2 regions of the Bacillus bruguierae genome follow, and region 2 is predicted to be linked to the other one. Evidence: predicted binding sites of a transcription regulator. Region 2 holds the regulator's gene; the other holds the start of a gene.
The links. The regulator Rex, encoded in region 2, represses fermentation and respiration genes when NADH is low (regulators of the CRP and FNR family bind a similar motif). The targets are predictions, from matches to a motif close to TTGTGAAATATTTCACAA.

Region 1: the regulator Rex is predicted to act here: its motif matches at 6,626-6,643, upstream of WAZ07_RS00310 (nitrate reductase subunit alpha).

What each region holds. Positions count from the first base shown of each region.
Region 1 covers NZ_JBAWSX010000001.1:55,639-66,586, forward strand. The annotation lists gene WAZ07_RS00290 (winged helix-turn-helix transcriptional regulator) at 1-52, shown strand, start outside; gene narI (respiratory nitrate reductase subunit gamma) at 94-777, opposite strand; gene narJ (nitrate reductase molybdenum cofactor assembly chaperone) at 795-1,325, opposite strand; gene narH (nitrate reductase subunit beta) at 1,345-2,820, opposite strand; gene WAZ07_RS00310 (nitrate reductase subunit alpha) at 2,810-6,493, opposite strand; gene WAZ07_RS00315 (Crp/Fnr family transcriptional regulator) at 6,907-7,599, opposite strand; gene moaA (GTP 3',8-cyclase MoaA) at 7,898-8,911, shown strand; gene WAZ07_RS00325 (molybdopterin-synthase adenylyltransferase MoeB) at 8,927-9,940, shown strand; gene moaC (cyclic pyranopterin monophosphate synthase MoaC) at 9,965-10,453, opposite strand; gene WAZ07_RS00335 (molybdopterin molybdotransferase MoeA) at 10,549-10,948, shown strand, end outside.
Region 2 covers NZ_JBAWSX010000032.1:1,263-12,210, reverse strand. The annotation lists gene tsaD (tRNA (adenosine(37)-N6)-threonylcarbamoyltransferase complex transferase subunit TsaD) at 1-961, shown strand, start outside; gene WAZ07_RS25860 (ABC transporter ATP-binding protein) at 1,308-3,233, opposite strand; gene WAZ07_RS25855 (redox-sensing transcriptional repressor Rex) at 3,417-4,046, shown strand; gene WAZ07_RS25850 (YdiK family protein) at 4,073-4,270, opposite strand; gene WAZ07_RS25845 (CPBP family intramembrane glutamic endopeptidase) at 4,273-5,001, opposite strand; gene groES (co-chaperone GroES) at 5,345-5,629, shown strand; gene groL (chaperonin GroEL) at 5,668-7,302, shown strand; gene WAZ07_RS25830 (hypothetical protein) at 7,541-7,828, shown strand; purine riboswitch at 8,065-8,166, shown strand; gene guaA (glutamine-hydrolyzing GMP synthase) at 8,318-9,856, shown strand; purine riboswitch at 10,017-10,119, shown strand; gene WAZ07_RS25820 (NCS2 family permease) at 10,250-10,948, shown strand, end outside.

The sequences.
Region 1 (10,948 bases), on a different contig from region 2:
AATGATGCGTGATTGGGGAAAGCAGTATCGAACACAAATAGAGCAGGAATAAAAAAGTGTGCAATCAAGGTGCTGCACACTTTTTTATTTTTATTAAAATTTTATCGGTTTTCTTTTCCGATAAATGATATAACTGCGTCGTAAGTATTTCACTGGTACGCTAAAGACATGAACAAGTCTTGTAAATGGCCATGTTGCAAACAGTCCCATAGCGGCAATGATGTGAATTTTAAACCAAATTGGCACCTCCGCCATATATTCCGCTTTAGGCTGGAAAATAAAGAGGCTGCGGAACCATGGGCTAATCGTTGTTCGATAATCAAAACCGTTTGAATCGATATTTAAAAATGTAGAAGAAAGTCCTGCGAGCATTACAATAAGCAACAAGATGAGAGCGATATAGTCTCCGGTTGTACTCGTTGCAATAATCCGTTTTACGGTAAAGCGGCGATACGTTAAAATGAATAATCCGATTACAGAAGCAATACCTGCTGGAAGGCCGAAGCTAATTGCCATTATATGATACGTATGTTCAGAAATGCCGAGAGAGCTGTAGACGGATTCAGGGATTAAAATTCCCATGACATGCCCACCAATTACGAACATAATACCAAAATGAAATAGTAAACTTCCGATTCGGAGCATTTTCTTCTCTAATAGTTCACTAGATTTTGATGTCCAACCAAATTGATCGTAGTTGTATCTAAAAATATGTCCACCAATGAAAATGACTAAAATGATATACGGAAAGAGTACCCATAAAAATTGATCCATCATCTTTGTCGTACTCCTTTCTAGTTTATTTCATACTGCCATGCACGAATAGCAGTAAGGATGCATCGGACAATTGGTTCGTGCATACTGTTTATGTCTTTTAATTGTTGATGCAATGCTTCGATATTGCTTTCATATTTTTTCATGATCAGTTCACTATCTTCTTCACCAGCATTTGCGAGAAATTCTAACATAAGCGGTAAATAATCAGGCAGTTCTTTATCTGTAACAGCGAAGCCTGCTTGTTGATAGTGTTGTTTAAGTTCTAGTAGTTCAATTCCGCGTTCTCGTTGTTCACCAGTATTCATATAAGTGAGATACATATTTGTTTTTTTGCCAAAATCAAATGTATATACATATGTTTCAATTAATTCGCCACTTGTTTTTTGCTTTGCTTGTTCGATAAATGTTGTAAGGGTGGTGCGAATTTCCTCATGTTGGATAGTTTGAATATCACTTTGTAAATGAGGAAGTGCTTCTCTCCATCCTTGTTCAGGATAGGAGAGAAGAAAGGAAGAACAAGAAAACGCTGTTTGTAAACTTTGATTCATAATTGTTACCTCCTTTATTTTAAGAGATTGTCATGCATGAGCCAGGACCACCAGCAAAGGAAAGACCACAGCTTCCTTGCTCGTTATAAAGATCTGCCACTTGCTCGCGGTGAGAAGTTGGGATGACGAAACGATCTTTATATTTCGCAATTGCAAGAAGGCGATACATATCTTCAATGTCTTCTTTTGTTAAGTTCAGTTCTTTTAATATAGCTTCATTTGGTTCTTTATTTATTTGCAATGCTCTCATATGAGTACGCATGACAGCCATTTTTTTCAATGTAAGACGAATATGAGATTCATCGCCTGCAGTTAATAAATTTGCTAAATATTGAATCGGAATACGCATATTATCAATAGCAGGGAAGATTTCTTCTGCTTGCCAGTTGCTTCCTTTTCCTTCGACCATGTTCATAATTGGACTTAATGGCGGAATATACCAAACCATTGGCAATGTACGATACTCTGGATGAAGAGGAAGAGCAATTTTCCAATCGATAATCATTTTATAAATTGGTGATTGCTGAGCAGCTTTGATCCATTCTTCTGGAATACCTTGTTTCTTTGCTTCAGCAGCTACTTCTGGATCATTTGGATCTAGGAATACGTTAAGCTGAGACTCGTATAAGTCTTGTTCATCTGGTACAGATGCAGCTTCTTTTACTTTGTCAGCGTCATATAACATAACTCCGATATAACGAATACGTCCAACGCATGTTTCTGAACAAATTGTTGGCATACCAGCTTCAATACGCGGGAAGCACATTGTACATTTTTCAGCTTTATTCGTTTGCCAGTTGAAATACACTTTTTTATACGGGCAAGAAGAAACGCAGAATCTCCAAGCACGGCATGCATTTTGGTCAACAAGGACAATGCCATCTTCATCGCGCTTATACATAGAACCGGATGGACAAGAAGATACGCACGGCGGATTGATGCAATGTTCGCAAATACGCGGTAAGTACATCATGAACACATTTTCAAAATCCGTTTTAATTTCTTCTTCCATTTTTTTGACGTTAGGATCTTGTAAGCCTGTTATATGCCCGCCTGCTAAATCATCTTCCCAGTTTGGGCCCCATTCAATTTTATCGATAAATTCACCTGTAATAGCTGATTTTGGGCGAGCGACCGGCTGATGTTTACGCTGCGGACTGTTTGTTAATGTTTCATAATCATAGTTCCAAGGCTCAAAGTAATCATCAATTGTTGGTTGATCTGGGTTATGGAAAATGTTCATGAGCCGTTTCATTTTTGAACCGGATTTCAACTGAAGATCTCCGTTTTTCAGCTCCCAGCCGCCCTTATATTTTTCTTGATCTTCCCATTGTTTTGGATAGCCAATGCCCGGTTTTGTTTCCACGTTGTTAAAGTACATGTATTCAGCACCTGGACGATTCGTCCAGGTGTTTTTGCATGTTACGCTACAAGTGTGACAGCCGATGCATTTATCAAGGTTCATTACCATTCCGACTTGCGCTTTAATCTTCAAGCCAATCTACCTCCTTCAGTTTGCGGATGACGACATTTAAGTCGCGTTGGTTTCCAGTTGGGCCATAGTAGTTAAAGCCGTAACTTAATTGACCGTATCCGCCAATCATATGAGTTGGTTTTACGTGAATGCGCGTCGGGCTATTATGTGTTCCTCCGCGGTTACTTGTTAAATTCGTACCAGGCACGTTAATATGGCGATCTTGTGCATGATGCATAAAGGCCATTCCACGCGGCATACGGTGTGTGACGACAGCGCGTGCAACAACAACGCCGTTTCGGTTAAAGCATTCAATCCAGTCATTATCAGCAACACCGGCTTCGGCAGCGTCATCTTTATTCATCCATACTGTTGGTCCGCCGCGGAACAGTGTTAACATCGGCAGTGCATCAAAATACATACTATGAATAGACCACTTATTATGCGGTGTTAAATAGTTTAGCGTAATTTCTTTTCCTTCTACTTCAGGGCGAGATTTACGGAACGGTTTATGCTGTAAAATTGGTTTGAACGTTGCCATTGTTTCGCCAAATTCTTTCATCATGTCGTGATCTAAGTAGAAAGATTGACGCCCTGTTATTGTTCGCCATGGAATGAGACGCTCCACATTTGTTGTAAATGGTGAATAGCGGCGTCCTCCTTTTTCAGAACCACTAAAAGCGGGTGATGTAATAACCGTTTTTGGCTGCGCTGTAATTTGTTCAAATGTGAAGCATTCTTCTTCACGCTCTTCTGCCAAATCACGCAATTGTAAATCTGTTTGTTTTTCAAGCGCTTCCCATGCTTTTACTGCCATGTGACCGTTTGTTGTCGAAGAAAGGGTTAACACAGCTTCAGCGGCATTGATTGCTTCTGTTATGTCAGGGCATCCTTTCGCGATAGAATCAGTGCGGATTACTCCTAATTTTCTCTTTAATTGTTCGTATTCTTTTTCAGCAGACCAAGAGATGCCTTTTGTACCAATTGGTTGTTTTCCAACGTTTGGCCCGAGTGCGGTCATTTTGTCATGCAGCGTTTTATAGTCTCGTTCTACAACATGAATTTGCGGCATTGTTTTGCCTGGGATTGGCTCACATTCCCCTTTGCTCCAATCTTTAATTTGTCCAAGCGGCTGTGCTAATTCTTGCGGTGTATCGTGAAGAAGTGGCGTTGCAACAACTTCTTTCATTGGCTCTAGGTCTAATTTTTGTGCCAAATCAGAGACTGCTTTTGAAAGGGAGCAGAAAATATCCCAGTCAGAACGAGCTTCCCATGGTGAACCAATTGCCGGGTTAAATGGATGCACGAATGGATGCATATCTGTACTGCTTAAATCATGCTTTTCATACCACGTTGAAGCAGGAAGAACGATATCAGAGTATAGTGCTGTTCCAGCCATACGGAAATCTAAGTTGATTAATAGATCAAGTTTTCCTTCTGGTGCCTCTTCATGCCATGTAATTTCTTCTGGTCGTAATGAATCATGATCATCGTTCATTAGTCCGTTTGTTGTACCTAGTAAGTGTTTTAAGAAATATTCGTGTCCTTTACCGGAGCTTGAAATTAAATTCGCGCGCCAGACGAATAAGTTGCGCGGGAAATTATTTTGGTTATCAGGGTCTTCAATCGCAAATTTGAGCTCTTTGTTTTTTAGCTTTTCTGCAACATATTTCCCGATTTCTTCCCCTGTTGTTGCACCACTAGCGACCGCTTCTTTATATAATTCAATTCCGTTTTTCTCGAATGTTGGATAAGAAGGTAACCAGCCGAGTCTTGCTGCTAATACGTTATAATCACCGTGATGCTGATAACGTGAGTTGCCGACAACTGGTGATGCTAAATGTCCAACTGGTGTATCTTCATAGCGCCACTGATCTGTAACGAAATAGAAGAAGGATGTACCGTTTTGTAGTTTCGGCGGGCCTTGCCAATCCTTTGCGGTTGCGATGGTTTGCCAACCTTCTGCCGGACGTAATTTTTCTTGGCCAACATAATGAGCCCAGCCGCCGCCGTTTACACCTTGTGCCCCAACAAGCAGAACTAGGTTTAAGACAGCGCGGTAAATCGTATCCGAGTTAAACCAATGGTTAATACCAGCGCCGACAATAATCATCGAGCGTCCATTTGTATCAACGGCATTTTGAGCAAATTCACGAGCAATTTGAATAATAAGTTCTCGTTTTACACCTGTTATTTTTTCTTGCCATGCTGGCGTAAACGGAACATCTTCATCAAAGCTCTTCGGTTCTTGCCCCCCAAGACCGCGGTCCACGCCGTAGTTTGCTAATGTTAAATCATAGACAGTTGTTACGAAAAGATCGCCGTTTGGTGTTGGAATCTTTTTCACTGGAATGGTACGTTCTAATACCTCATTTCCGTCATCAGAAAAGTATGGAATTTGTACAGTTCCAATTGCATCCTCCATACCAAGTAAAGAAAGACGCGGATCAATTTTTTCGCCTGTTTGTTCATCTTCTAAACGTAAATTCCATTTTTTCTCGTTATCCCAGCGTGATCCCATTGTGCCGTGCGGCGTAGCGAAATCATGACCGTTATCGTTCCAAAGAACAGGTTTCCATTCGCCAAGCTTTGTTTCCCGGCCGATATCAGCAGCATTTAAGAAACGATCTGCAACAAATTGACCTTCTTGTTGTTTTAACGTGACAAGGAATGGGAAATCGGTGTATTGTTTTGCATAATTGATGAAGTAGTCTACTTGTTTGTCCACGTAGAATTCTTGTAAAATGACGTGCCCCATTGCCATTGCAAGTGCACCGTCTGTTCCTTGTTTTACACTGATCCAGTCATCAGCGAATTTTGTTGATTCGGCAAAATCAGGGCTAACAGAAACAACTTTCGTTCCTTTATAGCGCACTTCCGCTAAGAAGTGGGCATCTGGCGTCCGTGTTAGCGGTACATTGGATCCCCATGTCATAATGTAGCCAGCGTTGTACCAATCACTACTTTCTGGCACATCGGTTTGATCACCCCAAATTTGCGGCGAAGCTGGCGGTAAGTCAGCGTACCAATCGTAGAAGCTCAGCATCGGTCCGCCCATAAGCTGCATAAAGCGACTGCCAGCTGCGTGACTTAACATTGACATCGCAGGAATTGGTGAGAAACCAACATTTCGATCAGGGCCATACTTGATTACTGTATATAGTAAGGAAGCAGCAACGAGCTGTAATACTTCATCCCAATTTGCACGAATGAAGCCGCCTTTTCCGCGAGCCCCTTTATATGTGCGTGCTTTTTCTGGATTTTCAACAATGCTTTTCCAAGCATCTAACGGTGATTCATGTTTTTGCAGTTCTTCTTGCCACATATTCCAAAGGACGCCGCGCACATATGGATATTTCACACGAAGCGGACTATAAATGTACCAAGAAAAGCTTGCTCCGCGCGGACATCCGCGGGGCTCAAAATCTGGCATATCAGGACCAGTAGACGGATAATTTAGCTCTTGTCCTTCCCAAGTGACAATTCCATCTTTTACGTAAATGTTCCAGCTGCAAGAACCGGTGCAGTTTACGCCGTGTGTGGAGCGAATTACTTTATCATGTTGCCACCGTTTTCTATAGGCATTTTCCCATTCCCGGTCTTCATACGTTTCTTGCGTATGATTATCGTTATAACGATCTATTGGAGAAAAATATTTTAAACGTTGCATGAATGGTGATAGTTTCTTTTTCATAGTGCTCACTCCTTTATTGCGTCTCTCTTGCTTAATTTCACTATAAGAGGGCATGCAAAATAGAGATGTGATATCTATCACAGTTCAACAGATTGTCAAAATTCATGAGAGTGTAAGGGGAAAATAGAGAAAGTGTGACATTTTGCACATCGCAAAATATGTTTTATGTGTAGAGTAGGGGGGAGAAAGAAAAAAGCAGCATCCTCAATAATATATCCATTCTAATGTTCCGACACATAAGCTGCTGCTATGCAAAATAAAACATGATCGCTACTTGCTAGCTCCCTTTGTTTGAAACCTCGCATGTGGCAGGAAAAGGCCCTGACCGCTTCTATGCACGGCCAGATGCTCTCGTCCCTCCCAAAAAAGAAAAGGGTTTTTATGTCGGTTTTTTAACTTGTATATATAGAATGCTACTCAATACTACAAATAGAAGTAGGGCAATCTTCACAAGCGATTGCACATTTTAAAAAGTGTAAATTATGAATGGTAATTTTGCCTTTATGAATAGAAATAACGTCTTGTTTTTTTAAATCATTTAACATGCGATTGACACTTTCACGGGAGGTTGCACAGAAGTTTGCAAGCTCTTGATTCGTTAATGGAAGATCGATAAGAATACCATCTTCTTTTAAAATGCCATAACTATTCGTCATGCGAATAAGAGTTGAGTAGAGTGCTCCCTTTTTGCCGTGCAATACTAAATCACGAAACTTCGTTTGCATTCTTCGTAAATGTTCACTAACCCACTTCATAAATTCGAAGGCAAGAGCTGGTTTTTCCAGCAATGCTTTTTCTAATGCATCCCGCTTAATGACGCCGATTTCTGCATGTTCAAGCACTTTTGAATTTAATAGATATTTGGCATTTTCTGTAAATAATGTAAGTTCCCCAATAATATCATTCTCCGAACAAATGCGCAGTGTCAATTCTTGACCGTCAGCGCTAATTTTACTAATTTGCACTTTTCCAGAGTGAATAATATATAGTTCTTTTGCCTCCATACCTTCTTGGAAAATATAATTAGATTTGTTCACTTGCATTTTATATTCGACAGATGCGAGTAATTCTTTTAAATCATTTGATAATGCAGTACTGTTTGCCACAGCAATCACCTCTCTTCTCAGAATAGTCTATTTCTTATTTTGAATATAAATATAGTGAAAATGCAAGAGATTTTTTTCCTTGACTAATTGTGAACAGTTTTTGAACAGATTTGTGAAGAATTTTTGAATGAAGAAATTGATGTGAGAAATATCACAACATAGAGTATTGTTCTTTTTTTATGATGAAGACAAATGAAAGACAGCCAAAAAAAGATAAAGTGCAAGAGCAAAAACACCCTATTTTAAAATATATTATAATAGAATAAAAGTATATATACAGCAAGAAGGAGGGGTGAAGATGACTGAGAAGATTGTAGATGTATGGCAGCGGCCACTTCAAGATTTACGCATTTCTGTTATTGATCGTTGTAATTTTCGGTGCACGTATTGTATGCCGGCTGAAGTGTTTGGGCCAGATTATGCATTTTTAAAAGAAGAGTTTTTATTGACGTTTGATGAGATTGAGCGATTGGCTAAACTTTTTGTTCGCATGGGCGTAAGGAAAATTCGTTTAACTGGCGGCGAACCGTTACTTCGTAAAGATTTACCACAGCTTATTAAACGTCTTGCTAAAATAGAAGGTTTAACAGATATTGGACTAACGACAAATGGGATTCATTTAACGAAGCAAGCAAAGGCATTGAAAGAGGCAGGTTTACAGCGAATAAACGTCAGCTTAGATGCATTAGATGATGATGTATTTCGAAGTATTAATGGTCGCAATGTAGGTACAAAACCTGTATTACGAGGAATTGAAGAAGCAAGATTCGCCGGCTTAGACGTAAAAATTAATATGGTCGTGAAAAAAGGAATGAACGATAAACAAATTTTGAAGATGGCCGCTTATTGTAAAGAGCAGTGCATCCCTCTTCGCTTTATCGAATTTATGGATGTTGGAAGTACAAACGGTTGGAACTTTGAACAAGTTATTACAAAGAAAGAGTTAATCGATATGATTGGCCGTGTGTATCCAATTGAGCCAGTAGATCCACATTATTTCGGTGAAGTGGCAAAGCGATATCGATATGTTGGAACTGAGGCCGAAGTTGGTTTTATTACTTCTGTTTCTGAATCGTTTTGTTCTTCTTGTACGAGAGCGCGCATTTCAGCAGAAGGTCAGTTGTATACATGTTTATTTGCAACGACAGGAACAGATTTACGAACGCTGATTCGTAATGGGATAGATGATGATGAATTGTTTCAAGTTGTGCAAGATGCGTGGAAGAAGCGGGAAGATCGTTATTCAGATGAACGAACGGAAGAAAGTGCAAATAACCGCCCAAAAATTGAAATGTCATATATTGGCGGATAGGGAGAAGGGGTTAAGATGCAAGAGCGGTACTCACGACAAATACTATTTTCTGAGATTGGGGAAGCTGGTCAGCGAAATTTACGTGAAAAACATGTATTAATCATCGGCGCTGGTGCACTTGGTGCAGCAAATGCTGAGGCGCTTGTTCGGGCAGGAATTGGCAAGTTGACGATTGCAGATCGTGATTATGTCGAATGGAGCAATTTGCAAAGGCAACAATTATATACAGAAGAAGATGCGAAGCGTTATGTGCCAAAAGCAGTTGCAGCCGCGCAGCACTTAAGGCGGATTAATTCTGACGTAGACATTGAGCCGGTTGTAACAGATGTAACGGTGCAAGAAATAGAGCGGCTTGTTCAAAACGTAGATGTTATGATTGATGCAACGGATAATTTCGATACGCGCCTTCTTATTAATGATATTTCACAAAAGTATAACGTTCCGTGGATATACGGTGGCTGCGTTGGGAGCTACGGTGTAACGTATACGATTATTCCAGGGAAAACACCATGTTTTCGCTGTTTAATGGAGCATCCAACGAGCGGAGCAACGTGTGATACAGCGGGAATTATTCAACCAGCCGTACAAATGGTTGTTGCTTATCAAGTTGCCGAAGCTTTAAAAATATTAGTTGGAGATTTTGCAGCACTAAGGGAAACGATGGTATCATTTGATCTTTGGAACAATCAGTATATGGCATTTAAAGTAAATAGGCAGAAAAAAGAAAACTGTCTATCATGCGGCAAGCTGCGTACATATCCAAGCTTAACATTTGAAGCACAAATGAAAACAGAAGTACTATGCGGCCGTAATACGGTTCAGATACGTCCAGGCATAAATCAGCCGCTTAACTTAGAAGAATTGGAAAAGCGCTTACAAAGAAGCGTGCTAGTAGAGAGGACACCGTACTTATTATCATTTCATGCTGATGAATATCGCTTCGTTTTATTCCAAGACGGGCGGGCATTCGTTCATGGTACAAATGATATACAAGTGGCAAAGCGATTATATGCGCGTTATATAGGGTGAATCCAAAGGGGGTGCCCCCTTGGATTAAGACTGATTTCTTATATAATCACCGTTTTTGCCGCCTGTTTTTTCAAACAAGTATGTTTCACCAATAATCATACCTTTATCGACAGCTTTGCACATGTCATATACGGTAAGAGCAGTAGCAGAAGCGGCAGTTAAGGCTTCCATTTCAACGCCGGTACTGCCTTCTGTTTTCACTTTTACTTCAATAAGCAAACGATATTGTTCATCTGCAATATGCCAGTCAAAGGAAATATCAACACCTTTAAGAAGCAGCGGATGACACATCGGAATAATATCAGAAGTACGTTTTGCTGCCATAATACCAGCGATTTGTGCAACGGCTAAAACATCGCCTTTTCCGATTTTATTATGAGTAATTTTATCATAAATCTCTTTCGTCAAGGTGATACTTGAACAAGCAATGGCTGTTCGTACAGTAATCTTCTTATCGCTAATATCGACCATTTTGGCGCGGCCTTGTTCGTTAAAATGAGTAAATGAAGACATGAAATTCCTCCTTGAAGTAATTGCTATTATGATTAGCATTGTACAACAAAAATTGTAATGAAGATGTGATATTTTGCAAATACGGGGTGAAAATGATGCTAGAAAAACGAATACCAATTGCAGTTAGTGATGCAGTGGCACATGTGATGGAATATGCAAAATATGGAGAAACAGAGCAGGTACCGCTTACAGAAAGTTATGGGAGAATTCTTGGCGAAGACGTAGTAGCGGATCATGATGTTCCTCATTTCGATCGCTCTCCATACGACGGTTTTGCGATTCGTGCAGAAGATACAAAAAAAGCAAGTCAGGAGCATCCAGCCCAATTTGAAGTGGTTGGAGAAATTGGTGCTGGTTCTATTTTTACAGAAGAAGTGAAGGCATTTCAAGCGGTCCGCATTATGACCGGTGCAGCGATTCCAACTGGTTGTGATGCAGTTGTCATGCTTGAGCTGACAGAAGGATTTCAAAAAGACGAGAAGACATATATGAAGT
Region 2 (10,948 bases):
AGCAGTTGTAAAAAATGGACGAGAAATTTTGGCGAACATTGTAGCTTCACAAATTGAAAGCCATAAACGTTTTGGCGGGGTTGTTCCAGAAATTGCATCTCGTCACCACGTAGAACAAATGACGGTTGTGTTAGAAGAAGCATTAAAAGAAGCGCAAATTACGTTTGAGGATATTGATGCAATTGCGGTTACGGAAGGACCAGGTCTTGTTGGGGCGTTGTTAATCGGTGTGAATGCAGCAAAAGCAGTAGCTTTTGCACATAATATCCCTCTAGTTGGGGTGCACCATATTGCGGGACACATTTATGCGAATCGCTTAGTACAAGAACTGCAGTTTCCATTATTGTCTCTCGTTGTATCTGGTGGACATACAGAGCTTGTTTATATGAAAGAGCATGGTTCATTTGAAGTAATTGGTGAAACAAGAGACGATGCTGCAGGAGAAGCATACGATAAGGTGGCACGTACATTATCATTGCCGTATCCAGGTGGGCCGCACATTGATCGTCTTGCTCATGAAGGAGAGCCGACAATCGATTTACCTCGTGCATGGCTTGAACCAGATTCTTATGATTTTAGTTTTAGTGGTTTAAAATCCGCGGTTATTAACACTGTGCATAACGCAAAGCAGCGCGGAGAAGAACTTACCCCTGAAGATTTAGCTGCAAGTTTCCAGGCAAGTGTAATTGATGTCTTAGTAACAAAAACAATAAGAGCAACAGAAGAGTATGGTGTAAAGCAAGTGCTTCTTGCTGGCGGAGTAGCGGCAAATAAAGGATTACGGGCTCGTTTAGAGGAAGAGTTTGAAAAGAAAGAAGATGTTGAACTTATCATTCCACCGTTATCTTTATGTACAGATAATGCTGCTATGATTGCTGCAGCCGGTACGATTGCATATGAGCAAGGAAAGAGAGCGACGTTAGCGTTAAATGCAAACCCTGGTTTAGATATTGAATCATAATAATGGTAAGTTTCACGTTTTTGCATGTAAGAGGACGTAAACATAAACTATTAGTTGTGGATAGAGAAATTCTTTTTGATAAAAGATGTAATTTTATACACAGAATTAACCACAACCTGTGGATAAAACCTATATTATCTGTTGATAATATAGGTTTTTTTGTGAGTATAAATTGTGGGTAAATATTATTATTCTTGTGGATAATGTGGAAAACTTATATTTATCTTGAAAATATAAAGATCAATATGTGAATAATACTGTGGATAAAGTGAAATTTCCATCATTGAGGGTCTTACCGCCACGAATAGCGGGATAAATAAAAAGGTCAGTGTAACCACTAACCTTTTCACAGTTGTAATTCTTCCCATTCTTCCATACATGTTTCTAATTGTTCTTGAAGTGTTTGTTTTTCTGTTGTAATATCACTGGCTTTTTCGTAATCAGCATATACTTCTGGAAGACAAAGTTGTTCTTCTAATGCCATGATTTGTTCTTCAATTGTCGCGATATTTTCTTCTAGTTCTTCAACTCTACGCATACGTTGGCGTTCTTGCTTTTTACGTTCTTTTTCTTCAATATAATTTAATTTTTCTTGTGCCACTTGTTTTTGTACAGGTTTATTTGTTTCTTGTTCTTCGAGTTCTGCCCGTTCTAGCATTTCATTTTTCTTTTCTACATAATAATCATAATCACCTAGGTATTCCGCTGCTCCGCCCTGGGACAACTCAATCACTTTTGTGGCAATGCGGTTAATGAAATAGCGGTCATGGGAAACAAATAAAATAGTTCCTGGAAAATCAATGAGCGCATTTTCTAAAATTTCTTTGCTACTTAAATCCAGATGGTTGGTCGGCTCATCTAAAATAAGTACGTTTGATTTTTTCATCATAAGTTTTGCAAGAGCTAAACGTGCTTTTTGTCCACCGCTTAAAGAAGAAACAGGCTTTAGAACATCGTCACCAGAAAATAAAAAGTTTCCAAGTACTGTGCGAATTTCTTTTTCTGGTTGCATCGGGTAATCATCCCAAAGCTCGTCTAATACACGTTTTGATGATGTTAAGTTTGCTTGTTCTTGGTCATAATATCCGATAGAAACGTTGGAACCAAACGAAATATTACCGTTTAAAGGACGAAGTTTATCCACAAGAGATTTTAATAAAGTAGATTTTCCAATTCCGTTTGGGCCAACAAGTGCAACACTATCGCCTCTTGTTAATTGGAAATGAATGTTTTGAATAATTGGCTCGTTATTATAACCAATGGTAACATCTTTTACTTGTAATACATCATTACCGCTTTGTTTATCGATATCAAAGTGGAAAGAAGCAGATTTTGTATCACCGATTGGTTTTTCCATAAGTTCCATACGATCTAATTGTTTTCGGCGGCTTTGCGCCCGTTTTGTTGTGGAAGCACGAGTAATATTTTTTTGGATAAAGTCTTGTAATTTTGTTACTTCTTCTTGCTGTTTCTCGTAACGTTTTATTTCTTGTTCATATAGCGCCGCTTTAAGTTCTAAGTATTTACTGTAGTTTCCTGTGTACTTTCGACTTTGTTTATTAGAAATTTCATATACTTGCGTTACAAGTCTATCTAGAAAGTATCGATCGTGTGAAACGATTAAAATAGCACCAGGATAACCTTGTAAATATTGCTCCAGCCACGTTAATGTATCGATATCTAAATGGTTGGTTGGCTCATCTAAAATAAGTAAATCTGGTTTTGTTAATAATAACTTACCAAGAGCTAAACGAGTTTTTTGTCCGCCGCTTAATGTGGAGATTGTCGCTTCGTGTGTTTCTGAAGGAAAACCAAGTCCACCTAAAACAGAGCGAATATCAGCTTCGTATTGATAGCCGCCTTCATTTTTATAATCTAATTGTAGGCGATCATACTCTGCTAATAGTTTTTCGTAAATAGTTTCATTTGTGAAATTTTCTTCTTTTCCCATTTCTTGTTCTAACCTGCGGAGTTCTTTCTCCATGCGCTGTAAGTGGAGGAATACTGTTAGCATTTCATCCCAAATCGTTAACGATGTTTCAAGACCAGTATGCTGTGCTAAGTAACCGATAGATACATCTTTCGGTTTTATAATTTCTCCGCCGTCATGGGATAATTCTCCTGCAATAATCTTTAATAATGTAGACTTTCCAGCGCCGTTACGCCCGACAAGTGCAATGCGATCACGCGTCTGTACTTCTAACTTAATGTTTGAAAGAATGACTTCAGCCGCATACAGCTTGGAAAGGTTATTCACTTGTAGTAAAATCAATGTTTTCACCTCAAATAATTTCTTAACTTTGCCATGATTATATTTCTCAATCATACTAAAAATAGTGTATAGTTGAACATAAATAGAGAAATTCTCTCTCTATTATACAAGGAAAAGTTTCAATGCTAAACTTCTGTATATGTTTCAATCACTTGAACAGATAGGAAGAGAGGAGGGGGTTGCATGGAGCAGCCTAAAATTCCGCAGGCGACTGCCAAAAGATTGCCTCTATACTATCGATTTATCCAAAACTTATCGTTATCTGGTAAGCAACGCGTATCATCTGCAGAATTAAGTGAAGCGGTGAAAGTAGATTCAGCGACGATTCGACGAGATTTTTCATACTTTGGGGCATTAGGGAAAAAGGGATATGGTTATAATGTGAATTATTTATTGTCGTTTTTCCGCGAAACACTTGATCAAGATGATGTAACACGCGTAGCATTAATTGGGGTAGGTAACTTAGGTACGGCTTTCTTACATTACAATTTTACAAAAAATAATAATACAAAAATTGAGATGGCATTTGACGTTGATGAAGAGAAAGTTGGGAAAGAAATCGGAGGGATTCCAGTATATCATCTGGATGAATTAGAAGAGAGATTATCAGATGATATAAAAGTGGCAATATTAACAGTGCCTGCTTCTGTTGCACAATCTGTAGCAGATCGCTTATCGCATACGAGCATACAAGGTGTTTTAAACTTTACACCTGCTAGATTAAACATATTAGAACATATTCGAATTCATCATATTGATTTAGCAGTAGAATTACAAACGCTCGTGTACTTTTTGAAAAATTATCCACAATAAAAACGCAGGAATTTCCTGCGTTTTTATTATTTCTTCTTACTATCTTTTTTCGGTTTAGAAAAAAGAAGGCGAAGTGCAAAATTAAAATCAATCGTTGCCATTACGGCAAGCAATAGTGTGTAAAAGTTCCAAATTGTATCTTGAACACTTGTAATTGCTAAGTATGTAAAAATACACCCTAGAAGAAAATACAAAGTTGCCATAACAAATGGTGAATTTCGCATGTTTAAAATCCTCCGATGAATCCTTGCAATTTTTCAGCTTTTTCTAGATATGGACGAAGTACAAATGTAATTAACATAACGTTTGTATTCATCATAACATGAGCCATAATTGGGACAATAATTCGTTTTGTTTGTACGTATAAAAATGAAAAAACAAGCCCCATGGAAATATACACTAATAAATGTGTAGGGTCAAAATGAATGAGAGCAAATATAAGCGAGCTCACGATCGCTGCGATAAAGAAGTTATATCGTTTATATAGTGTTCCAAATAGAATTTTTCTAAATACAATTTCCTCAAGAATGGGAGCGAATATAGATGAAACAATCATAAATAATGGAGCAGCTTTTATAATTTCGATAATGTTTTGTGTATTTTCTGATTCAGCTTTAATTTTAAAAACTTGTGTTTCAATTGTGCCGGCAATTACTTGGGCGAATAAAGCAAGAAAAACTCCTAAAATAATCCATCCTATCGTAGCAAGAATATTTGTTTTTCCACGCTCCCATTTTTCTGATTGTGTATCATTGCGTAGTAACATAAGGATAATGATAAGAGCAATAAAGAAGCTAATCAGTCCCCAGTGTGCAGTTGCCAGTTGAACTTTTTGTTCAAAGGTCCGATGTCCATTATTGTATACTCCGCTTTTTAGAAGGATCCATCCTCCAATTATCCCTGATAGTTGCATCAAAATATATGTAACAATAACCCACCAATATTGTCTCTTCAATTTCGTAACTCCTTTTTGAATTTTTTGTAAAGAAAAAGGAAAATGCCCTATCCATAGAGAAAACAAATTATGGCATCTTTCTTATTGTAACATAGGAGAAGATGAAAAAACGACGGAATCTAAAAATGGATTTTTTGCAGTTTTCCCTTATGTAATTATTAAGTAAATCATAAAAGTTTTTAAACAAGTTGGGGAGGGGGTGGAATAGTTTTCCGAAAAATTACGATTTTTTCACTTGCAAAAGAAAATGAGATTCTTTATTATAATAAGTGTGTTAGCACTCAAGGTATTAGAGTGCTAATAAACATAAAATTTACATAATAAATTGAGGAGGTTGTTGTTCATGCTAAAGCCATTAGGTGATCGCGTTATAATTGAACTTGTTCAAGCAGAAGAAAAAACAGCAAGTGGTATCGTACTACCAGACACTGCAAAAGAAAAACCACAAGAAGGTAAAGTAGTGGCAGTTGGTACTGGTCGTGTGCTTGAAAATGGTGAGCGTGTTGCTTTAGATGTAGCTACAGGAGATCGTATCATCTTCTCAAAATATGCAGGTACTGAAGTGAAATACGAAGGTACAGAATACTTAATTTTACGTGAAAGCGACATTTTAGCAATTATCGGTTAATTATATAAATCTTTAAAAATTCAAGGGGGTCAAATATTATGGCAAAAGATATTAAATTTAGTGAAGAAGCACGTCGTTCGATGCTTCGCGGTGTCGACACTCTTGCAAACGCAGTAAAAGTTACGCTTGGACCAAAAGGTCGCAACGTTGTACTTGAGAAAAAATTCGGTTCTCCGCTTATTACAAATGACGGCGTAACAATTGCAAAAGAAATCGAATTAGAAGATGCATTTGAAAATATGGGTGCAAAACTAGTTGCAGAAGTTGCTAGCAAAACAAATGATGTAGCTGGTGATGGAACGACAACTGCAACTGTATTAGCGCAAGCAATGATTCGTGAAGGTTTAAAGAACGTAACAGCTGGTGCGAACCCAATGGGTCTTCGTAAAGGTATTGAAAAAGCTGTTACAGCAGCGATTAAAGAATTAAAAGAGATTTCTAAACCAATCGAAGGTAAATCTTCTATCGCACAAGTAGCTGCTATTTCTGCTGATGATGAAGAAGTAGGCCAATTAATTGCAGAAGCAATGGAACGTGTTGGTAACGACGGCGTTATTACATTAGAAGAATCTAAAGGGTTCACAACAGAATTAGATGTAGTAGAAGGTATGCAGTTTGACCGTGGATATGCTTCTCCTTACATGATTACTGATTCTGATAAAATGGAAGCGGTTCTTGATAACCCATTTATCTTAATTACAGATAAAAAGGTTTCTAGCATTCAAGAAATCTTACCAGTATTAGAGCAAGTGGTACAACAAGGTAAACCACTTCTTATCATCTCTGAAGACGTAGAAGGCGAAGCGTTAGCTACATTGGTAGTAAATAAACTTCGCGGTACGTTCAATGTAGTAGCTGTTAAAGCTCCTGGCTTCGGTGATCGTCGTAAAGCGATGTTAGAAGATATTGCGATCTTAACTGGCGGCGAAGTAATTACAGAAGAGCTAGGTCGTGATTTAAAATCTGCAACTATCGCATCTTTAGGCCGTGCTGGCAAAGTTGTTGTAACAAAAGAAAATACAACAATTGTTGAAGGTGTAGGAAACACAGAACAAATCGAAGCTCGCATTGGTCAAATCCGTGCACAGCTAGAAGAAACAACTTCTGAATTTGATCGTGAAAAATTACAAGAACGTCTTGCTAAATTAGCAGGTGGCGTAGCTGTAATTAAAGTAGGTGCGGCTACTGAAACTGAATTGAAAGAGCGCAAACTTCGCATTGAAGATGCACTTAACTCAACTCGTGCAGCAGTAGAAGAAGGTATTGTTGCTGGTGGTGGTACTGCACTTATGAATGTATACAGCAAAGTAGCTAACCTTGAAGCAACTGGTGACGAAGCTACAGGTATTAACATTGTGCTTCGTGCGTTAGAAGAACCAGTTCGTCAAATCGCAGTGAACGCTGGTTTAGAAGGCTCTGTAGTTGTAGAGCGCTTAAAAGGCGAAAAAGTTGGCGTTGGTTTCAACGCAGCAACAGGCGAATGGGTAAATATGCTTGAGTCTGGTATCGTAGATCCAACGAAAGTAACTCGTTCTGCTCTTCAAAACGCAGCATCTGTTGCAGCAATGTTCTTAACAACTGAAGCAGTTGTTGCTGACAAACCAGAACCAAATGCACCTGCAATGCCTGACATGGGCGGCATGGGCATGGGCGGTATGGGCGGCATGATGTAATAAGCCCTCATTTTGAGAAGCTGTTCAATGTATAAATAGTTAGTAAGAAGAAGACTACTTCCTAAGTAAAGGAGGTAGTCTTTTTTGTACTTTTAAAGTTTGCTTATCAAGATATAGGGGGACGAGTATTCATGGCTAGATAGAACAATTTCGGGCGTGTTATGGTAGTAGGTAGTATTTTTTAAGTTAGTAAAGTTCCTGGGATTCTTTCGAAATTTATGAATAAGAAGGTGTATATATGAAATTATATTTCAAAGACATTGAGTTAGGCGAAATTATAGATATTTTTACTGATGCACCGTGGATGTATGGCACTATACATTTAAATGAAAATAGCAAACCTTATGAAGAATACTTTCGTGAAATGGTTAATGAAGAAAGTACATTTGATTTTGACAGTATAGACCCTAATTTTTTGAATGAGGAGAATTGGTCTGTTTTTGACGAAAATGAAGAGAAACACTTAGGGATAGCCATTCCTGCTATTTATATAGAAGACACAACTATTGCATGGCGTTGGCGATGAATAAAATATCATTTCGGAAAAGCCAAGTTTGTAATAAGGGTAATTGTTAATACAGCACGAAATTTTATGACCTTGTAAGAGACCAATTACACAGTGCAGGTTACGGATTGCAATATAATCACAAGGGCTTTGAATGAATAACAGAAGGACGTTTCACTATATAGGGAAATAATTTCTGTAGAATTTTGTCGCTTTCTCTCTTGACCGTATTCACGTTTCATTGTTAGAATCTAGAAAGATAATATTAAACGTTCCTTCATATATCCTCAATAATACGGATTGAGAGTCTCTACCGGGTTACCGTAAACAACCTGACTATGAAGGCAGTGTGTCTATATTTATAAGGAACAAACTCCTTTATAAAGCTAGACTCCTGCCTTTTCTTTGTTATGAGACTGAGGGCAGGGGACTGGCTTTTTTTATTATATTGGTAATTGTTTTTACCAAATTGGTGAAAATGTTTATATACAGAACTATGGGGTGATTATTTTGAAGAAACAGCACGATACGATTATCGTTTTAGATTTTGGAAGTCAGTATAACCAGTTAATTGCGCGTCGCATTCGTGAATTTGGCGTGTATAGTGAACTTCATCCACATACAATTACAGCAGAAGAAATTAAAGCGATGAATCCAAAAGGGATTATCTTCTCTGGTGGACCAAACAGTGTATATGGCGAAAGTGCATTCCACTGCGATGAGAAAATCTTTGATTTAGGCTTACCGATCTTCGGTATTTGCTACGGCATGCAATTAATGACAAAGCACTTTGGTGGAAAAGTAGAACGTGCAGACCATCGTGAGTATGGAAAAGCGGTAGTAAAAGTAGAGAACCAATCGAAATTATATACAAATCTTCCAGAAGAGCAAGTTGTTTGGATGAGCCATGGTGACTTAGTAACAGGCTTACCAGAAGGTTTCGTAGTAGATTCAACAAGTGACTCTTGTCCAATTGCTGGTATGAGCAACGAAGCACAAAACTTATACGGCGTACAATTCCACCCAGAAGTGCGTCACTCTGAGCACGGTAATGATTTAATTAAGAACTTTGTATTCGGTGTTTGTGGTTGTACTGAAGGCTGGAATATGGAGAACTTTATTGAAGTAGAATTAGAAAAGATTCGTGAAACAGTTGGCGACAAGAAAGTATTATGTGCGCTTAGCGGCGGTGTAGACTCTTCTGTTGTAGCTGTATTAATTCATAAAGCAATCGGGGACCAATTAACGTGTATTTTCGTTGACCATGGCTTACTTCGTAAAGGAGAAGCTGAAGGGGTTATGAAAACATTTAGCGAAGGCTTCCACATGAACGTTATTAAGGTGGATGCACAAGAACGCTTCATGAGCAAATTAGCAGGTGTTGAAGATCCGGAACAAAAACGTAAAATCATCGGTAATGAATTTATTTATGTATTCGATGACGAAGCTTCTAAATTAGAAGGAATGGACTTCTTAGCACAAGGTACACTGTACACAGATATTATTGAAAGTGGTACAGCGACTGCGCAAACAATTAAATCTCACCATAACGTTGGTGGACTTCCAGAAGATATGCAGTTTAAGTTAATCGAGCCTTTAAATACGTTATTTAAAGACGAAGTACGTGAATTAGGATCAGAACTAGGAATTCCTGATGAAATCGTATGGCGTCAACCTTTCCCAGGTCCAGGACTTGGTATCCGTGTACTAGGCGAAATTACAGAAGAGAAATTAGAAATTGTTCGTGAATCTGATGCAATTTTACGTGAAGAAATCAAAAAAGCTGGTTTAGATCGTGAAGTTTGGCAATATTTCACTGCACTTCCTGGTATGCGCAGCGTAGGTGTTATGGGTGACGAGCGTACGTATGATTACACAGTAGGTATTCGTGCAGTAACATCAATCGATGGTATGACAGCTGACTGGGCACGTATCCCTTGGGATGTATTAGAGAAAATCTCTGTACGTATCGTAAACGAAGTAAAACACGTTAACCGTATCGTGTATGATATTACTTCTAAGCCACCAGCAACAATTGAGTGGGAATAAATTGAATTTCATGATATAGAAGACGATCCATCTATGCCTTTATGTGTAGATGGATCTTTTTTGTGTTTTATACGAACGAAAAATAAATTTGATTAAAAAACGTTCGTTTTTGAATTGACACTTATCTGTATATGAGTTAGTATGAATATGTAATCAATAATAAAAGTGAATATTTTAGCCGTCGTATAATATCGGGAATATGGCCCGAAAGTTTCTACCTTGCTACCGTAAATGGCTTGACTACGAGGCGTTTTGATATAAGGGTAAGGGATACTTGCCTTTGTTTACGGACGCTTCCATGTATAATGCATTGGAAGCCTTTTTTATTTTTAAAGATAAAAGAGGGGCTAGTAAGGAGTGCGACGAGCAATTATATAACGGGGGAAACATAAGATGAAACGTTATTTTCAGTTCGATGAGCTCGGCACAAATTACAAAACAGAGTTCATTGCAGGATTAACAACATTTTTATCTATGGCATATGTATTGTTTGTTAATCCCGCTACACTATCGCTGGGACATGTTAAGGGATTGCCGGCAGGGACCGGAATGGATCCGGGAGCAGTGTTTGTTGCTACAGCTTTAGCAGCGGCAATTGGATCATTAATCATGGGGATTTTTGCAAAGTATCCAATCGCACTAGCGCCGGGAATGGGGATTAATGCTTTCTTTGCTTACACAGCCGTATTAACAATGGGGATTCCGTGGCAAACGGCGATTGCTGGAACACTAGTATCAGGTATTATGTTTATTTTTCTTACAGCTTCCGGCCTTCGTGAAAAAATCATTAACGCAATTCCAACAGAATTAAAGTTTGCAGTAGCAGCTGGAATTGGGTTGTTCATCGCATTTCTTGGTTTTCAAAATGCGGGGATTATTGTAAATAATGATGCTGTGCTTGTTGGTTTAGGTGATTTAACGAAAGGGACGACATTACTTGCTATCTTTGGTGTAGTTGTAATCGTTATTTTAATGACAAGAAACGTTAATGGGGCAGTATTCTTTGGGATGGTGCTTACAGCAATTGTTGGTGTAGCAACAGGGCTAATTGATACACCAAAGTCGATTGTTGGTGCAGTTCCAAGCTTAACA